2 regions of the Streptomyces sp. NPDC043867 genome follow, and region 2 is predicted to be linked to the other one. Evidence: predicted binding sites of a transcription regulator. Region 2 holds the regulator's gene; the other holds the start of a gene.

Region 1 (7,191 bases), on a different contig from region 2:
GCGCCCCACGCTCTTCCGGCCGCCCTACGGCAACTACAACGAGAACACCCTGCGCGCCGCCGCGTCCTGCGGGATCAAGGCGGCCCCGCTCTGGAACGAGGAGGTCTTCGTCGACCACTGGGACTACCGCGAGTGGGACCGGTCCCTGCACCGCGGCGACATCGTCCTCACCCACTTCCGGGGCCGCGAGGACTGGAAGGGCACCATGCCGGACATGGTCCGCCGCTTCCTGAAGAAGGTCACGAACGAGGGGTACGCCGTGGCGCGGCTGGAGGACTACCTGTGAGCGGTGCGCCCCGCCGGACGGCCGCGAGCGGTCTTCCACGCCGAGAGCGCCGCCGGTGACCGGGCGCGAAGGGTGCCCGGAGACGGGGGCCGGGAGGGTGACCGGGTGCCGGGGGCGCCCCGCGACCGGGGTGGGGGCGGTGGCCGGCGGCGAGCGGTGCTCCGCGACCGCGACCGGGGTGGGGGCGGTGGCCGGGCGTGGGCGCGCTCTGCTCGCCTGGCTGCTCGTCGCCGGGCTGCTCGCCGGAGCCACCGGCTGCGCCCAGTCCGTCGACCCCATCGAGCGCCTGGGAAGGAAGGCGGCGCAGCAGGTGCGCCCGCACGGCCGGCCGGGGCCGCCCGCCGGGACGTACCGCCGCTGGGAACCGACCGCTCCGCGGCCGGGGCGGCCCGCCGGGACCTACCGCCGCTGGGGGCTGACCGCGCCGCTCGCCTCCGCCCCCCGGCCGCCCGGCCGGCGGCCCCCCGTACGCGCGGCGGGCCCCGGCCTGCCGCCGGTCCTCGCCCGCGTCCCCACCCGCGACAAGGTGGTCTTCCTGACCTACGACGACAGTGCCGAACGCGATCCGCGCTTCGCCGCCATGGTCCGCGAACTGCGGCTGCCGGTCAGCCTGTTCCTCACCGACCGTGTCGTCGGGCCGGGGTACGGGCACGTCGCGCGCCTCCGGGCGGTCGGCGCGAGCGTGCAGAACCACACGCTCGACCACTCCTCCCTGCGCGGACTGCCGTACGCGGGCCAGCGCGCCGAGATCTGCGGTCAGCGGGACAAGCTCAGGGAACGCTTCGGCGTCCTGCCCCGGCTGCTCCGCCCGCCGTACGGCACCTACGACGCCACCACCCTGCGCGCCGCCGCCGACTGCGGGGTCTCGGCCGTGGTGCTGGGCCGCGAGCCCGGCCGGGACCGCCTGCGCCCCGGCGACATCCTCCTCGGCACCGACGAACCCGACCTCACGGCGACGACCACGCGCCTGCTGCGGCGCATCCAGGCCCAGGGCCTCACGCCGGCCCGCCTGGAGGACTACCTGTAGCGGCGCACGGGGGTGCCCGAAGGGAGCGGAAAGTGCGCGGCGCGCGCTCCTCGTTTGGCACTCCGCTTGACCGAGTGCTAATCGCGGTCATAGTCTCTGGTCTGGCACTCCCCCCTGGAGAGTGCCAATAGCGACGGGCAGGTCCGGCACCCGCGACGACGGATCCACCTGGTCGCCACCTCAGACAGTTAACCCCGTGAGATCTCCGAAGGGGGAGGTCGGATCGTGACGACCACCAGCTCCAAGGTTGCCATCAAGCCGCTCGAGGACCGCATTGTGGTCCAGCCGCTCGACGCCGAGCAGACCACCGCCTCTGGCCTGGTCATTCCGGACACTGCCAAGGAGAAGCCCCAGGAGGGCGTCGTCCTGGCCGTGGGCCCGGGCCGGTTCGAGAACGGCGAGCGCCTGCCGCTCGACGTGAAGACCGGCGACATCGTGCTGTACAGCAAGTACGGCGGCACCGAGGTGAAGTACAGCGGCGAGGAGTACCTCGTCCTCTCGGCTCGCGACGTGCTCGCGATCATCGAGAAGTAGTTCATCCCAGTTTTGCAGTGAGCTGCGCCCCTGGCCCCCGCGACCTTAATAAGCCGGGCGCTGGGGGCGCAGTTCGTTTCTCCCAAGTTTTCCGAGAGGGCTGAATCGCTCCATGGCGAAGATCCTGAAGTTCGACGAGGACGCCCGTCGCGCCCTTGAGCGCGGCGTCAACAAGCTTGCCGACACGGTGAAGGTGACGATCGGCCCCAAGGGCCGCAACGTCGTCATCGACAAGAAGTTCGGCGCCCCCACCATCACCAACGACGGCGTGACCATCGCCCGCGAGGTCGAGCTCGACGACCCGTACGAGAACCTCGGCGCCCAGCTGGTGAAGGAGGTGGCGACCAAGACCAACGACATCGCGGGTGACGGTACGACCACCGCCACCGTGCTGGCCCAGGCGCTGGTGCGCGAGGGCCTGAAGAACGTCGCCGCCGGCGCGTCGCCCGCCCTCCTCAAGAAGGGCATCGACGCCGCCGTCAAGGCCGTGTCCGAGGAGCTCCTCGCGACCGCCCGGCCGATCGACGAGAAGTCCGACATCGCCGCCGTCGCCGGTCTGTCCGCCCAGGACAGCCAGGTCGGCGAGCTCATCGCCGAGGCGATGGACAAGGTCGGCAAGGACGGTGTCATCACCGTCGAGGAGTCCAACACCTTCGGTCTTGAGCTGGACTTCACCGAGGGCATGGCCTTCGACAAGGGCTACCTGTCGCCGTACATGGTGTCCGACCAGGAGCGTATGGAGGCCGTCCTCGACGACCCGTACATCCTCATCCACCAGGGCAAGATCTCCTCGATCCAGGACCTGCTGCCGCTGCTGGAGAAGGTCATCCAGACCAACTCCTCCAAGCCGCTCCTGATCATCGCCGAGGACGTCGAGGGCGAGGCCCTGTCGACCCTGGTCGTGAACAAGATCCGCGGCACGTTCAACGCCGTCGCGGTGAAGGCCCCCGGCTTCGGCGACCGCCGCAAGGCGATGCTCGGCGACATGGCCACCCTCACCGGTGCCACCGTCATCGCCGAGGAGGTCGGCCTCAAGCTCGACCAGGTCGGCCTTGACGTGCTGGGCACCGCCCGCCGCGTGACCGTCACCAAGGACGACACCACCATCGTCGACGGTGGCGGCAAGTCCGAGGACGTCGTCGGCCGGATCAACCAGATCAAGGCCGAGATCGAGTCCACGGATTCCGACTGGGACCGCGAGAAGCTCCAGGAGCGCCTCGCGAAGCTGGCCGGCGGCGTGTGCGTGATCAAGGTCGGCGCCGCCACCGAGGTGGAGCTGAAGGAGAAGAAGCACCGTCTCGAGGACGCCATCTCCGCGACCCGCGCCGCGGTCGAGGAGGGCATCGTCTCCGGTGGTGGCTCCGCGCTCGTCCACGCCGTGAAGATCCTCGAGGGCAACCTCGGCAAGACCGGCGACGAGGCCACGGGTGTCGCGGTCGTCCGCCGGGCCGCCGTCGAGCCGCTGCGCTGGATCGCCGAGAACGCCGGCCTCGAGGGTTACGTCATCACCTCCAAGGTCGCCGAACTCGACAAGGGCCAGGGCTTCAACGCGGCGACCGGCGAGTACGGCGACCTGGTCAAGGCTGGCGTCATCGACCCGGTCAAGGTCACCCGCTCCGCCCTGGAGAACGCCGCGTCCATCGCCTCCCTGCTCCTCACGACCGAGACCCTGGTCGTCGAGAAGCCGGCCGAGGACGAGGGCGACGCGGGCCACGGCCACGGTCACGGCCACTCCCACTGAGGTCGGCAGCACCTGAGGAAGCCCACCCTCCCCCCACGGGAAGAGGGAGGACGCCTCGAAGAAGTCCCCCTCCCCCCACCGGGTGAGGGGGGCTTCCCCTTTTCCCGGCCGGCCGCCTGCGGATGCCGGCCGCTCAGAGCTGATCGTCCCGGACCACGTCCAGATCGGTGAACGTCGGCATCTCGTCGCAGAGTGCCACCATGTCCTGGAAGATCCGCTCCGTCTCCGGCATGCCGGAGTTCCGCATCGCCTCCTCGTACGACGGGAACTCCACGATCTCCACGAAATGGTCCCCGTCGGACCGGTCGCGGCCGATGACGCTGTGCGTCGCGGTCCGCTTCCCCCTGGTCTGTTCGACCCACGTGTCCATCAGCCGGTTCATCTCGTCGAACCGGCTGGTCCTGCAGTCGATGAGCTGTACGAATGTCATGGCGCCGCCTCCGGCCCCCTGGGTCCGGTGGAACACTTCCATCGTCCCACCGGAGGGACGACACCATCCACTCCACGCCCAGGCCCGCTCCCCGGCGGCACGACCTGCGCGGACGCCCCTACTGCGGGCCGTACTTGCGTCCGGTCCTCGACGTGACGCCGCCCAGCAGCGCCCGCGGGGTCACCTTCACCAGGCCCATCAGGGCCTTGTAACGGGGGTCCGGAACGGACAGCGTCCTGCCCCGCGCCAGGTCCGACAGCGCCGACGCGACCAGCTTGTCCGCGTCGAGCCACATCCACTTCGGGATGTTGTCCGTGCCCATCCCGGCCCGCTGGTGGAACTCCGTGCGCACGAACCCGGGGCACAGCGCCATGAGCCGTACGCCGCTGCCGGCCAGGTCCTTCGCCACGCCCTGCGTGAACTGCACGACCCACGCCTTCGAGGCCCCGTACGTACCGCGCGGCACGAAAGCGGCGACCGAGGCGACGTTGACGACACCGCCCCGGCCCCGCTCCCGCATGGCCTCGGTCGCCGCCGACGTCAGCCGCAGCACCGCCTCGCAGTGCACCTTGAGCATCTTCAGCTCGTCTGCCGTCGACACGTCGAGGAAGCGGCCCTTGTTGCCGAAACCGGCGTTGTTGACCAGCAGGTCCACCGGGTTCCGGCGGTCCGTGAGGCGCGCTGCCACCGCCTCGATGCCCTCGTCCGTCGCCAGGTCCGCCGTCAGCACCTCCGCCTCGATGCCGTGCCGGTCGTGCAGCTCGGTGGCCTGCTCGCGCAGCCGCTTGGTGTCCCGCGCCACCAGGACGAGGTTGTGCCCGCCGGCCGCCAGCCGCCGCGCGAAGGCGGCGCCGATGCCCGCGGTCGATCCCGTAATCAAAGCCGTTGTCATGGACCAAGGTTAGTGACCACCGCGGCAGGAGCCCGCGCCCGCCGCCGCCCGTTACCGCACCGTGCCCGGCGGTCCCGCGGCCACGCCCCGGCCGCCTCCCCACCCGCCTTCTCGCCGCCGCACCGCTGCACCGCCGCCCGGCCGGTGGCCCCACGGACGCGCCCCGGCCCCGCCCACCAGGCCGGGGCCCGTACCCGCCGGTCTGCCGCACCTGCGCCCCGCGCTAACACCCGTACTTCTCCACGTACTTGCGCGCGTCGTCCCGCACCTCCGGATGCAGCGCGTCCCCCGCCGCCAGCAGCCGCGGCAGCAGGGCCCGCTCCAGGGTGACGGCGCGGAACTGGAGCGCCACCGTCACGTCGTGGTCCGGGCGGTGCAGGATCCGGATCGGGTCGCCCGCGCTGATCTCCCCCGGCCGTACCACCCGCAGATACGCGCCCGGCGCACCCCGCCGGGTGAAGCGCTTCACCCAGCCCTGCTCGCCGAGGTGGCCCTGGAAGGTACGGCAGGGGATGCGTCCGCAGGTCACCTCCAGGACGACGTCGGGACCCACGCCCCACCGCTCGCCTATGCGGGCGCCGGACACGTCGAGTCCCGACGTGGTCAGGTTCTCGCCGAACGCGCCGTTGGCCAGCGGGCGGTCCAGCTCCCGCTCCCACTCGTCGAGGTCCTCGCGCGCGAACGCGTACACCGCCTGGTCGTCCCCGCCGTGGTGGCGCTTCTCGCACACGGCGTCCCCGGCCAGTCCGCCGGCGCCGACCCCCTTGGGCCCCGGGGCCGCGACCCGCACGGGCCCGTCCACCGGCCGCTTGTCGATGCCGGTCAGGCCCTCCGGCTGATCCGTGTAGGTGACCGCCCGCGCCCGGCCGATGTTCAGTGAGAGAAGCTTCATGGCGGCACGTTAGGCGACCGGAAGGCAAAGCGTCGACGCAGTATTCGGCGCCCTACCCAAGCGTCACTTATGCTCGAAGGGTGATCGAGGCCCGTCATCTCCGTGTCCTGCGCGCCGTGGCCGCCACCGGCTCGTTCTCGGCGGCGGGGCGCGCACTGGGCTGCACCCAGCCCGCCGTCAGCCAGCAGATGAAGGCGCTGGAGTCCTCCGTCGGTACGCCGCTGCTGATCCGCACCGGCCGGGAGATGCGCCTGACCCAGGCCGGCGAGGCTCTCGTGCGCCATGCGGCGGGCATCCTCGCCGGGCTGACCGCCGCGGAGGAGGAGGTGGCCGCCATCGCCGGACTGCGCGCGGGCCGCGTCCGGCTCGTCTCCTTCCCCAGCGGCAGCTCCACCCTCGTGCCGACCGCGCTCGCCGCGCTGCGCGCCGACCACCCCGGCACCCGCGTCTCCCTCGAGGAGGCCGAACCGCCGCGCTCGGTGGAGATGCTGCGCGAGGGCGACTGCGACATCGCGCTCGCCTTCCGCTACGAGGGAGCGGCGGCCACCGAGGAATGGCACGACCTGGTCGTGCGGCCGCTGCTGGTGGACCGGCTCGTCGGGCTCGTCCCCGAAGGGCACCGACTGGGGACGGCGGAGTCGGTCGCCATGGGAGATCTCGCCGGAGAGCCGTGGATCGCGGGCTGCCCGCGCTGCCGCGGCCAGCTGATCGAGGCCTGCGAGAGCGCCGGCTTCGTGCCCCGCATCGACTTCGCCACCGACGACTACCCGGCGGTGGTCGGCCTGGTCGGCGCGGGCCTCGGTGTCGCGGTCCTTCCCGAACTGGCCGTCGAGTCCGTACGCGCCAAGGGAGTACGCACAGTGACGGTGGAACCCCCGGTGCGGCGGGAGATCGTGGCGCTCACACTGCCGGATCTCGCCCAGGTGCCCGCGGTGGCGGCGACCCTCGACCGGCTCGCCCGGGCCGCGGCCCGCTGAGGACGGGCGGCAGCGCACCCGGGGGCCGCCGGGGCGGCGGCGCGGCAAAAGACCGCTGAGGCGGGCTGCGGCGCGCAAAAAGGACCGCCGAGGCAGGCGGCACCGCACCAAAAGCAGGGGCACGCCCGCGCGTGCCCATCTTTGGAGAAACGTTCCTTCAGTTGTGCGACGGGGCGGCGGGGCCACCGCTGCTCGTCGCCGTGACCAGCCGGTTGCGGGCGCGTCCCATCAGCTCTTCGCGCTCGTCCTCGGTCAGTCCGCCCCACACGCCGTACGGTTCGCGCACCGCCAGGGCGTGGGCTGCGCACTGGGCGCGCACGGGGCATCTCATGCAGACCTCTTTGGCCGAGTTCTCGCGAGCGCTCCGTGCCGCACCGCGCTCGCCCTCCGGATGGAAGAAGAGCGAGCTGTC
Region 2 (7,191 bases):
CTGGCGCATTCGGATGACGATAGGAGAAGTCGAGCGCCGGAGCCCCCGGCCGCGCCTACGACACGCCGAAGCGGGCGGCCAGCGCGTCCCGCTGGGCCCGGACGAACGCCGCGTCGACCGCGGCCCCGTGCCCCGGCACGTACACGGCGTCCTCGCCCCCGAGGTCCAGCAGCCGGTCCAGCGCCGCCGGCCAGTGGGACGGAACGGCGTCCGGGCCGGCCTGGGGCTCACCCGACTCCTCCACCAGGTCGCCGCAGAAGACGACCTCCGGGCCGCCCGCTCCCGGTACGAGCACCGCCAGGTCGTGCGCGGTGTGGCCGGGACCCACGTTCGCCAGCAGGACCTGCGCCCCGCCGCCCAGCCCGAGGGTCCACTCGCCGGACACGAGGTGGCGGGGGCGGACGAGCAGATCCGCCGCCTCGGCCGCGTCGCGCGGGTCCAGACCGTTGCGCACGGCGTCCGCGCGCAGTTCCTCGCGGCCGTGGTCGAGGACCGTGTCCAGGCCCACCGCGCCGAACACCTCCACTCCGGAGAAGGCGGCGGCGCCGAGGACGTGGTCGAAGTGGGGATGGGTGAGTGCGAGGTGTGTCACACGCAGCCGGGTGCCGAGGAGCCGCCCGGTCTCGGCCCGCAGCCGCGCGCCCTCCGCCAGGCTCGACCCCGCGTCGATCAGGAGCGCGGCACCTTCGCCGACCACGAGCCCCGTGGTGCAGTCCCAGCCCGGCAGGCGGCACCGTCCGACCCGCGGGGCTAGCTGCTCCCACCCCGCCTCTTCCCAAGTCACCTTCACACGGCGACGCTAGCGGCAACGGGGTACGACGGCGCGACATGGCGGGACACGTCCCCGCCCGCGGCGAGGGCGTCACGGGCCCGCCCTTGCCGGGGTCGTACCTCCCCGCCGTACACTGAGCCGGGGAACGCTGGCACTCGCACGCGCTGAGTGCCAGGAAGAAGGCCGCGACGACCACGGTGCCGACATCTGGAGGTGTGCGCGATGCTCAGTGAACGCAGGCTCGAGGTACTGCGCGCCATCGTCCAGGACTACGTCGGGACGGAGGAGCCGGTCGGCTCCAAGGCGCTGACCGAGCGCCACCGGCTGGGGGTCTCCCCGGCCACCGTCCGCAACGACATGGCAGCCCTGGAGGACGAGGGGTACATCGCCCAGCCGCACACCAGCGCCGGGCGCATCCCCACCGACAAGGGCTACCGCCTCTTCGTCGACAAGCTCGCCGGCGTCAAGCCGATGACCGCGCCCGAGCGCCGCGCCATCCAGAACTTCCTCGACGGCGCCGTCGACCTCGACGACGTCGTGGGGCGCACGGTGCGGCTGCTCGCGCAGCTCACCCGGCAGGTCGCCGTCGTCCAGTACCCCTCGCTCACGCGCTCGACGGTGCGGCACGTGGAGCTGCTCTCGCTGGCCCCGGCCCGCGTGATGCTGGTGCTCATCACGGACACCGGCCGGGTCGAGCAGCGCATGATCGACTGTCCGGCGCCCTTCGGTGAGACGTCCCTGGCGGATCTGCGGGCCCGGCTCAACAGCCGGGTCGCGGGCCGCCGTTTCGCGGATGTCCCGCAGTTGGTGCAGGATCTGCCGGAGGCCTTCGAGACCGAGGACCGCGGTACGGTCTCGACGGTGCTCTCCACGCTGCTGGAGGCGCTCGTCGAGGAGAACGAGGAGCGGTTGATGATCGGCGGCACCGCCAATCTCACCCGCTTCGGACATGACTTCCCCCTCACGATCCGGCCGGTTCTCGAAGCCCTCGAGGAGCAGGTCGTGCTTCTGAAGCTGCTGGGGGAGTCGACGGATTCGGGCATGACCGTACGGATCGGTCGCGAGAACGTCCACGAGGGACTCAACTCCACGTCCGTGGTCTCGGTCGGCTACGGTTCGGGCGGCGAGGCAGTCGCAAAACTCGGCGTGGTCGGACCGACCCGCATGGATTACCCGGGAACGATGGGAGCGGTACGCGCAGTGGCACGGTACGTCGGACAGATCCTGGCGGAGTCGTAGGTGGCCACGGACTACTACGCCGTACTCGGCGTGCGCCGCGACGCTTCCCAGGACGAGATCAAGAAGGCGTTCCGGAGGCTCGCCCGCGAGCTGCATCCGGACGTCAATCCCGATCCGAAGACGCAGGAGCGCTTCAAGGAGATCAACGCCGCCTACGAGGTGTTGTCGGACCCGCAGAAGAAGCAGGTCTACGACCTCGGCGGCGACCCGCTCTCGCAGAGCGGCGGCGCGGGCGCGGGCGGCTTCGGCGCCGGCGGCTTCGGGAACTTCTCGGACATCATGGACGCGTTCTTCGGCACGGCGTCGCAGCGCGGCCCGCGGTCGCGTACGCGCCGGGGCCAGGACGCCATGATCCGGCTGGAGATCGACCTCGACGAGGCGGCCTTCGGCACGACCAAGGACATCCAGGTCGACACGGCCGTGGTGTGCACCACGTGCAGCGGCGAGGGCGCGGCCCCCGGGACCTCCGCGCAGACCTGTGACATGTGCCGCGGTCGCGGCGAGGTGTCCCAGGTCACGCGGTCCTTCCTGGGCCAGGTCATGACGTCCCGCCCCTGCCCCCAGTGCCAGGGCTTCGGCACGGTGGTGCCGACGCCGTGCCCGGAGTGCGCGGGCGACGGGCGGGTGCGCTCGCGCCGGACCCTGACCGTGAAGATCCCGGCCGGTGTCGACAACGGCACGCGGATCCAGCTCGCGGGCGAGGGCGAGGTCGGCCCCGGCGGCGGCCCCGCCGGCGACCTGTACGTGGAGATCCACGAGTTGCCGCACGCGCAGTTCCAGCGCCGGGGCGACGACCTGCACTGCACGGTCACCCTCCCGATGACGGCGGCGTCCCTCGGCACGAAGGTGCCGCTGGAGACGCTGGACGGCCTGGAGGAGGTCGACATCCGCCCGGGCACCCAGTCCGGCCAGTCGATCCCGCTGCACGCCCGGGGTGTCACGCATCTGCGCGGCGGCGGCCGGGGCGACCTGATCGTCCACGTCGAGGTCATGACCCCGTCCAAGCTGGACGCGGAGCAGGAGCGCCTGCTGCGGGAACTGGCGAAGCTGCGCGGTGAGGAGCGGCCCACGGGGCAGTTCCAGCCGGGCCAGCAGGGACTGTTCTCGCGGCTGAAGGACGCGTTCAACGGCCGCTGACGGCGCTTGGGGCAGGCCCTCGGGGCCTGCCCGCACGGGTCCGGCCCCTGCCGGCGTCCCGGCGGGACACCCCGTGGGTGCGAGGGGACGGCCCGCTGCTCGCCGGAGACCACCGCACGGCGGGACACCCACTCCGGGCATCGGGGACCGTCCCGGCGGGACCGCCCGGCGGGTGTGAAGCCCCCCCGGAGAGACACATTCCGGTGGCCTGTGCCGGGTGGCCGCCGGATTCGGACTTGTCCGGGGGACGTGACACCATGCCGTCATGTCCTCCGCGCTGACCGATCTCTTTCGGTGTCCGATCGTGCAGGCCCCCATGGCGGGCGGCGTCTCCGTACCGCAGCTGGCCGCCGCCGTGTCCGAGGCCGGCGGGCTCGGCTTCCTCGCCGCCGGATACAAGACGGCCGACGGCATGTACCAGGAGATCAAGCAGCTGCGCGGCCTCACCGGCCGCCCCTTCGGCGTGAACCTCTTCATGCCGCAGCAGGAGCACGCGGACCCGGCCGCCGTCGACGTCTACGCCCATCAGCTCGCCGGTGAGGCCGGCTGGTACGACACCGAGCTCGGCGACCCCGACAGCGGCCGCGACGACGGTTACGACACCAAGCTCGCCGTCCTCCTCGACAATCCCGTGCCGGTGGTCTCCTTCCACTTCGGCTGCCCCACGCCCGAGGTGCTCGCCTCCTTCGCCCGCGTCGGCACCGTGACCATGGTCACGGCGACCACGGCCGAGGAGGCGCAGGCCGTGCAGCGGGCGGGCGCGGACGTCGTGATCGTGCAGGGCGTCGAGGCGGGCGGCCACCAGGGCACCCACCGGGACACCCCGGAGGCGGACGGCGCCGGCATCGGACTGCTCTCGCTGGTCGCCCAGGTCCGGGAGAGCGTCGGTCTGCCGATCGTGGCGGCCGGCGGCATCATGCGCGGCGCGCAGATCGCCGCGGTGCTCGCCGAGGGCGCGAGCGCGGCCCAGCTCGGCACGGCGTTCGTCGCCACCCCGGAGTCCGGTGCCGCGCCCGTGCACAAGCAGGCGCTGACCAACCCCCTGTTCGTCCGCACCGAGCTGACGCGGGCGTTCTCCGGGCGGCCGGCCCGCGGTCTGGTCAACCGCTTCATGCGTGAGCACGGCCCGTACGCCCCCGCCGCCTACCCCGAGGTTCACCACCTCACCTCCCCGCTGCGCAAGGCGGCGGCCAAGGCGGGCGACCCCCAGGGCATGGCGCTGTGGGCCGGGCAGGGCCACCGCATGGCACGCGAACTGCCCGCCGCGCAGCTCGTGGAGGTGCTGGCCGCCGAACTCGACGCCGCTAAAACAGCGTTGTCGTCGTTCCCCGGGGGCGCGGACCGATGACCGCGCCGGTGTTCGTGGTCGAGGACCTCGCGGCCGGCCGGGGCGGACGCTATGTGCTCGACGGTCCCGAAGGACGGCACGCGGTCTCCGTGAAGCGGCTGCGGGCCGGTGAGGACGTCGTCCTCACGGACGGGGCGGGCCGCTGGGCGCAGTGCGTCGTGACGGACACCGAGGGCAAGGACCGGCTGACCGTCCACATGGACGCGGTCGCCGAGGAGCCCGAGGAGTCCCCGCGCATCACTGTCGTGCAGGCCCTCCCCAAGGGCGACCGCGGTGAACTGGCCGTCGAGACCATGACCGAGACCGGCGTGGACCGCGTCGTCCCGTGGGCCGCCTCCCGCTGCATCACGCAGTGGAAGGGCGACCGGGGCCTGAAGGCGCTCGCCAAGTGGCGGGCCACCGCCCGGGAGGCCGGCAAGCAGTCCCGCCGCGTGCGCTTCCCTGAGGTCACGGACGCCATGACGACCAAGCAGGTCGGCGCGCTTCTCGCCACGGCGCAACTCGCGGCGGTGCTGCACGAGGACCGCGAGTACGGCAGCGAGCCGCTGGCGACGGCCGAACTCCCCGCCTCCGGCGAGATCGTGCTGGTCGTCGGCCCCGAAGGCGGCGTCTCCCCGGAGGAGTTGACGCTGTTCTCCGAGGCGGGCGCCAAGGCGTACCGGCTGGGACGCAGCGTGCTGCGCACCTCCACCGCCGGGACCGCGGCGGCCGCCCTGCTGCTGGGCCGCACCGGACGCTGGTCCTGACCGCTCCGGTTCCATACGGCTCCTGCCGCGCGGCTGACACGGCAACTGGCCGCATGCGGTCTACCGCCGGGCCCGGGACGGTGGCACGCTGCCGTGCATGGGCGTTATGAGGCTTTCAAGGCAAGGGGCGGCCCGCAGGCGGATGTTCGGCGCGGCCGGGCTCGGCGCGGTCGCGGTGTTCGGGGTGGCCGCGTGCGAACCGGGCGACGGGCTGAGCGCCGCGTCGGCCGCGTACACGACCGACCAGGCAGGCACCAGGGAACTGGAGCGCCGGGGCGTCGACGTGCAGTGGCTGAGCTGCACCGGCAACTACGGCGACGGCAACAAGGCCGTCACGCCCGGGAAGTCGCCCTCGCCGACCGTGCGCACCGTGGCCGACGTCGACTGCCAGGGGGAGACCCGCAGCGGGCAGGACATCACCATCACGGGCCAGGTCACCCGTGAGATCGACGGCAAGTGCGTACGGGGCGACCTCACCGCCAAGGTCGGCGGCAGACAGCGCTTCCACGTCAGCGTGCTGGGCAACTGCGACGCCGCCGGCACCCCGCCCGTCTCCTACGACCCCCAGCGCCCCGGATCCACCGTGACCGTCACCGAGACCCAGACCATCTGGTGCGAGAACTACCCCTCCTGCCGGCCCGTCCAGGGCAAGTGAGCCGCGCGTGCGCGGGACGGCAAGTGATCCAAACTCCTGCCGGGGCGGCCGGACGCTGCATAGGGTGAACGGGTGACACAGTCCGCACCCCTCGCGTACCTCCGGTTCCCCCACCTGCACGGCGACCACGTCGTCTTCACCGCCGAGGACGACGTCTGGGCCGCCCCGCTCGACACCGCGGGCCGCGCCTGGCGGGTCAGCGCCGACAACGTCCCGGTGAACCATCCGCGCATCTCCCCGGACGGCACCACCGTCGCCTGGACCTCCACCCGGGACGGGGCCCCCGAGGTGCACGCGGCCCCCCTGGACGGCGGCCCCGCCAAGCGGCTCACCCACTGGGGGAGCGACCGGACCCAGGTCCGCGGCTGGACCCCGGAAGGACACGTCCTCGCCCTCAGCACGGCGGGCCAGGCCTCCCTGCGGCGCAGCTGGGCCCGCGCCGTCCCGCTCGACGGCGGACCCGCCGCCACCCTCCCGTACGGGCCCGTCGGCGACGTCGCCCGCGGGGGCCCCGGCACCGTCCTGCTGTCCGCCCCCATGGGCCGCGAGGCCGCCTGGTGGAAGCGCTACCGCGGCGGCACGGCGGGCAAGCTGTGGATCGACCGCGACGGCGACGGCGAGTTCGTCCGGCTGCACGAGGACCTCGACGGCAACGTCGAATACCCGATGTGGGTGGGGGAGCGCGTCGCGTTCCTGTCCGACCACGAAGGCGTCGGAGCCGTCTACTCCTCCCTCGCCGACGGCTCCGACCTGCGCCGGCACACCGGCGTCGACGGCTTCTACGCCCGGCACGCCGCCACCGACGGCACCCGGATCGTCTACGCGTCCGCCGGTGAACTGTGGCTCCTCGACGACCTCGACGGCGCCGGAGCGCGCAGGCTCGACGTCCGGACCGGCAGCCGGCGCGTCGACCTCCAGCCGCACCCCGTCGACGCGGCCCGCTGGTTCGGCGCGGGCGCGCCCGACCACACCGGACGCGGCAGCGCGATCTCCGTGCGCGGCGCCGTCCACTGGATCACCCACCGCTCCGGCCCCGCCCGCGCGCTCGCCGCCGAACCCGGCGTACGCGCCCGGCTGCCCCGCACCTTCCGCGCCGACGGCGAGGAGTACGTGGTGTGGGTGACCGACGCCGAGGGCGACGACGCCCTCGAGTTCGCGCCCGCCACCGGGGCCGCGCCCGGCGCCGCCCCGCGCCGCCTCGCCGCCGGCCGGCTGGGCCGGGTCCTCGGGCTCGCCATGGCACCCGACGGCAGCCGCGCCGCCGTCGCCGCCCACGACGGGCGCGTCCTGCTCG

What was found. Region 2 encodes HrcA, which represses chaperone genes, less so after heat shock. Its sites were predicted from a motif close to TTNGCACTCNGNNNNNCNGAGTGCNAA; they were not measured.
Region 1: groES (co-chaperone GroES) is a predicted target of HrcA. The motif match lies at 1,368-1,394, and genes of this name have one in related genera.

What each region holds. Positions count from the first base shown of each region.
Region 1 is NZ_JBWKDS010000001.1:228,142-235,332, reverse strand. It holds gene AC069T_RS01150 (polysaccharide deacetylase family protein) at 1-286, shown strand, start outside; gene AC069T_RS01145 (polysaccharide deacetylase family protein) at 474-1,313, shown strand; gene groES (co-chaperone GroES) at 1,539-1,847, shown strand; gene groL (chaperonin GroEL) at 1,960-3,588, shown strand; partial or broken gene AC069T_RS01130 (ester cyclase) at 3,725-4,018, opposite strand; gene AC069T_RS01125 (SDR family NAD(P)-dependent oxidoreductase) at 4,137-4,910, opposite strand; gene AC069T_RS01120 (MOSC domain-containing protein) at 5,134-5,802, opposite strand; gene AC069T_RS01115 (LysR family transcriptional regulator) at 5,883-6,779, shown strand; gene AC069T_RS01110 (WhiB family transcriptional regulator) at 6,937-7,191, opposite strand, start outside.
Region 2 is NZ_JBWKDS010000026.1:8,065-15,255, forward strand. It holds gene AC069T_RS24505 (DUF3097 domain-containing protein) at 1-9, opposite strand, end outside; gene AC069T_RS24510 (MBL fold metallo-hydrolase) at 56-790, opposite strand; gene hrcA (heat-inducible transcriptional repressor HrcA) at 995-2,011, shown strand; gene dnaJ (molecular chaperone DnaJ) at 2,012-3,148, shown strand; gene AC069T_RS24525 (nitronate monooxygenase) at 3,414-4,496, shown strand; gene AC069T_RS24530 (16S rRNA (uracil(1498)-N(3))-methyltransferase) at 4,493-5,242, shown strand; gene AC069T_RS24535 (hypothetical protein) at 5,349-5,897, shown strand; partial or broken gene AC069T_RS24540 (S41 family peptidase) at 5,970-7,191, shown strand, end outside.